DNA from 2 places in the Streptomyces sp. NPDC006430 genome. Region 1 is predicted to be linked to the other one. Evidence: riboswitches for the same ligand, from Rfam matches in the RefSeq annotation. Region 1 holds a riboswitch; the other holds the start of a gene.
The links. A riboswitch is a leader RNA that binds a small molecule or an ion and turns the genes downstream of it on or off. The one in region 1 is predicted to bind ZMP and ZTP.
Positions count from the first base shown of each region.

Region 2: another riboswitch for ZMP and ZTP. It lies ahead of glyA (serine hydroxymethyltransferase); the one in region 1 lies ahead of ABZZ20_RS07985 (bifunctional 5,10-methylenetetrahydrofolate dehydrogenase/5,10-methenyltetrahydrofolate cyclohydrolase).

Region 1 covers NZ_JBEXQA010000003.1:469,143-471,332, reverse strand. Annotated here, with positions in the region: gene ABZZ20_RS07985 (bifunctional 5,10-methylenetetrahydrofolate dehydrogenase/5,10-methenyltetrahydrofolate cyclohydrolase) at 3-893, opposite strand; ZMP/ZTP riboswitch at 922-1,016, opposite strand; partial or broken gene ABZZ20_RS07980 (SAM-dependent methyltransferase) at 1,111-1,332, shown strand; gene ABZZ20_RS07975 (RNA polymerase sigma factor) at 1,559-2,190, shown strand, end outside.
Region 2 covers NZ_JBEXQA010000002.1:78,494-80,683, forward strand. Annotated here, with positions in the region: gene rocD (ornithine--oxo-acid transaminase) at 1-1,164, opposite strand, end outside; ZMP/ZTP riboswitch at 1,297-1,387, shown strand; gene glyA (serine hydroxymethyltransferase) at 1,424-2,190, shown strand, end outside.

The sequences.
Region 1 (2,190 bases):
GGTCAGAGCTCCGCGAGCGCCAGCCCGGCCTGGGCCGCGGCGGCCCGGACGGTCTGCTCCAGCAGGACGGCGATGGTCATCGGGCCGACGCCGCCGGGAACCGGGGTGATCAACGAGGCGCGGGCGGCAGCCGACTCGAAGTGGACGTCGCCGACGTTGCCCTCGTTGTAGCCGGCGTCCAGGACCACGGCGCCCGGCTTGATGTCCTCGCCGCGGATGAACTCGGCCTTGCCGACGGCGGCGACGAGCACGTCGGCCTGGCGGACGATCGAGGGCAGATCCTGGGTGCGGGAGTGGCAGTAGGTGACGGTGGCGTTCTGCGCCAGCAGCAGCATGCCGGCGGGCTTGCCCAGGATGGCGCTGCGGCCGACCACGACGGCGTGCTTGCCGGTGAGGTCCACGTCGTACTCGGCGAGGAGCCGCATGATGCCACCGGGGGTGCACGAGACGAAGCCCGGCAGGCCGAAGCCCATGGCTGCGAAGGAGTACATGGTGACGCCGTCGACGTCCTTGCCGGGGGCGATGGCCTCGAAGGCGGCACGTTCGTCGATGTGGTGCGGGACCGGGTGCTGCAGCAGGATGCCGCTGACCTCGGGGTCCTCGGAGAGGGCGGTGAGGGCGGCGACGAGCTCCTCGGTGGTCGTCTCGGCCGGCAGCTCCACGTGGCGGGAGGTGATTCCGGCCTTGGCGCAGCGGTTCTGCTTCATGCGGACGTACGTGACGGACGCCGGGTCCTCGCCGACCAGGACGGTCGCGAGGCACGGGGCGGTACCGGTGCGCTCAGTGATCTTCGCCGCGAGGACGGCGGTCTGCTCCGAGATGCGGCGGGCGAGGGCGGTGCCGTCCATGAGACGGGCGTTCTGGGCCGGCTGAACGGACTGGGCGGTCGTCATGAGGTCTCCTGGGCGTCGCTGCGGAATCGCGGTTCGCCCAGGCGCGCGGCAGGCGGCGTACGCGAGGTACGCCGGGCCGCTCCCCGGTGGTGATCCACCCGAACGCCAGTCACGGCCCGCACCCACTCTAATCGACCGCATAGGCGCGTTCGAAGGCCGCAGCGCCCCGAGTACGGCGAGATGTGGTCAAACCAGTGGATCACCGGCATCCCACCTGGAACGAGCTGGTGTGCAGTCGGTATCCGAGAGGCCGCGGACGGAGTTCCACGACATCGGAGCCGTGATCTACTTTCTCCGGAAGGTGATCTGGATGGTGCCCGTCTTCACGATCGGGCACTACCGGGACCAGTTGCGCGAGCTCCACGAACGGAGCGAACGCGACGGCCCGTTCGTGGCCCACACCGCCCGTTTCCTCATCGAAGCCCGCAAAACGGGCTGACGGGAAGGGCGGCTCGGACGCGGACGGAATCCCAGCCGATCGGTTGCACGCCCACAGCGTGGCGCAGGTCACTCAATTCAGCGCGTAACGAATCGACTCGGGCGTGCGATGAACCGACAGGTGTCCTCGCGCGGCCCCGGAATACAGACCCCCCTCGGGTCTGTTTCCCGAGTCCGCGCGATGATGTCCCGCTCACTCCTTATCTGTTCGCAACGAGAGGCTCCTTGTGTCGCTCAGCCCGTCCCGTACGTTCCCTCCGGAGATCGCCGAATCGGAGGCCCTCGTCGCGCTCGTCGAGCGCGGCCGCGAGCAGGGTCACATCAACGGTGACGACGTGCGCCAGGCCTTCGAGGCCGGCCGCATCCCGGTGGACCAGTGGAAGCGGGTCCTGCGCAGCCTGAACCAGGTCCTGGACGAGGAGGGCGTCGCGCTGCACGTCAGCGCCGCGCCCGCCACGAAGGCTGCCGCCAAGAAGCCCCGCAAGGCAGCCGCTGCGCCTGCCCGCACCGTGACCAAGAAGGCGGCTGCTGCGCCGCGCCCCATCGGCGCGCGCAAGGCCTCGGTCGCCGCCACGACCCCGGCCACTGCGGCGGCGATATCCGCTTCGCCGACCGCGGCCACCGATGACGAGGCGGCCGGTTCCGCCGCCGAGCCGAAGAAGCGGACGGTCAAGAAGACCGCCGCGAAGAAGACGGCCACCAAGAAGACGGTCGCGGCCAAGAAGACCAGCGCCAAGGACGCCGACGAGGGCGAGAACCCTGCCGCCGAGGGCGAGGACTGGGCCGCCGAGGACCTCGTCGACGACGTCGAGGAGGAGGCCCCGAAGGCCGGCGGTGCCCAGGGCTTCGTCCTGTCCGA
Region 2 (2,190 bases), on a different contig from region 1:
CAGGTCCTCCTTGCTGATCACCAGCGGGGGCGCGATCCGGATCGTCGATCCGTGGGTGTCCTTGGCCAGTACGCCCCGCTCCATCAGCCTTTCGGAGATCTCCCGGCCCGTCCCGTGCCCCGGGTCGATGTCCACGCCCGCCCACAGCCCGCGGCCGCGCACGGCGGTCACCGCGCCCCCGCCGACCAGCAGATTCAGCTCCCGGTGCAGGTGGTCGCCGAGCTCGGCGGCACGCTGCTGGTACTCGCCCGTGCGCAGCATCGCGACGACCTCCAGGCCGACCGCGCAGGCCAGCGGGTTCCCGCCGAAGGTGGAGCCGTGTTCGCCGGGCCGGAACACCCCGAGCACGTCCTGGTCCGCGGCGACGGCGGAGACCGGGACCACGCCGCCGCCCAGCGCCTTGCCGAGGATGTACACGTCCGGCACGACCCCCTCGTGCTCGCAGGCGAAGGTCTTGCCGGTGCGCCCCAGCCCCGACTGGATCTCGTCCGCCATGAACAGGACGTTCCGCTCGCGCGTGAGGTCCCGTACGCCCTGGAAGTACCCGGCCGGCGGTACCAGCACCCCAGCCTCGCCCTGAATCGGCTCCAGCAGCACGGCCACGGTGTTCGGCGTGACGGCTGCGGCCAGCGCGGTGAGGTCGCCGTACGGAACGATCTCGAACCCCGGCGTGTACGGGCCGAAGTGGTCGCGCGCCTCGTGGTCGGTGGAGAAGCTCACGATGGTCGTGGTCCGGCCGTGGAAGTTGCCGGCCGCGACCACGATCTTGGCGTGCCCGTCCGGGACGCCCTTGACCTCGTAACCCCACTTGCGGGCGAGCTTCACGGCCGTCTCCACGGCCTCCGCGCCCGTGTTCATCGGGAGCACCATGTCCTTGCCGCACAGCGCGGCCAGCTCGCGGCAGAAGTCGGCGAACCGGTCGTGGTAGAAGGCCCGGGAGGTGAGGGTGACCCGTTCCAACTGCGCCCGGGCGGCGTCGAGCAGGCGGCGGTTGCCGTGGCCGAAGTTGAGCGCCGAATAGCCCGCGAGCATGTCCAGGTAGCGGCGGCCCTCCACGTCGGTCACCCACGCGCCTTCCGCGGACGCCACGACGACGGGCAGCGGGTGGTAGTTGTGCGCGCTGTGCGCCTCGGCGGAACGGATGGCATCAGCAGTTGTCGACACGGGGTCTCCGATCGTCGGTCAGGCGGGCCGGGTGACGGGGTTGGTGTCACCTGCGTCACCTTGTATACGGCTATACGTCGCTCGTATACCGGACGGGGAAACCTTTCTTGTGGCCCGGCGGCTAAGGTGAGCGGTACGCACGGCGACTGGCGTACGGAGAACCAACTCCGGGGGAGTCGTGCGCGCACGACCGCATACAGGGCCGCTCGCCTGGGCCTCGCGGGGACGAGATCTGACATCGACCCCGGAGGAGCCCGCCATGACCGCGCGCCGCCACCCCGCCCACCGCCACCCTTCCCTGTGGGCCGTCGACCCCGAGCTGGCGTCCTTCGTCGCCGCGGAGGAATCCCTTCAGGCGGAGACCCTGCGTCTGATCCCCAGCGAGAACTACGTGTCCGCCGCCGTGTTGGAGGCCTCCGGCACGGTGCTGCAGAACAAGTACAGCGAGGGGTACCCGGGCCGCCGCTACTACGAGGGCCAGCAGAACATCGACCGCGTCGAGGCGTTGGCCGTCGAGCGGGCGAAGGGCCTGTTCGGGGTGGACCACGCCAACGTCCAGCCGTATTCCGGCTCGCCCGCGAACCTCGCGGTGTACCTGGCCTTCGCGAAGCCCGGCGACACGGTGATGGGCATGGCCCTGCCGATGGGCGGGCACCTGACGCACGGCTGGGGGGTCTCGGCGACGGGCTCGTGGTTCCGGGGCGTGCAGTACGGGGTCTCCGCCGGGACGGGCCTGATCGACTACGACGCGGTCCGCGACCTGGCCCTCGCGGAGCGCCCGAAGATCATCTTCTGCGGCGGTACGGCGCTCCCGCGCACGATCGACTTCGAGGCGTTCGCATCGATCGCGCAGGAGGCGGGCTCGATCCTGGTCGCGGACGTCGCCCACATCGCCGGCCTGATCGCGGGCGGGGCGCACCCGTCGCCGGTCGGGCACGTGGACGTCGTCTCGACGACCACGCACAAGACCCTGCGGGGTCCGCGCGGCGCGATGCTGATGTGCCGGGAGGAGCATGCGAAGGCCAT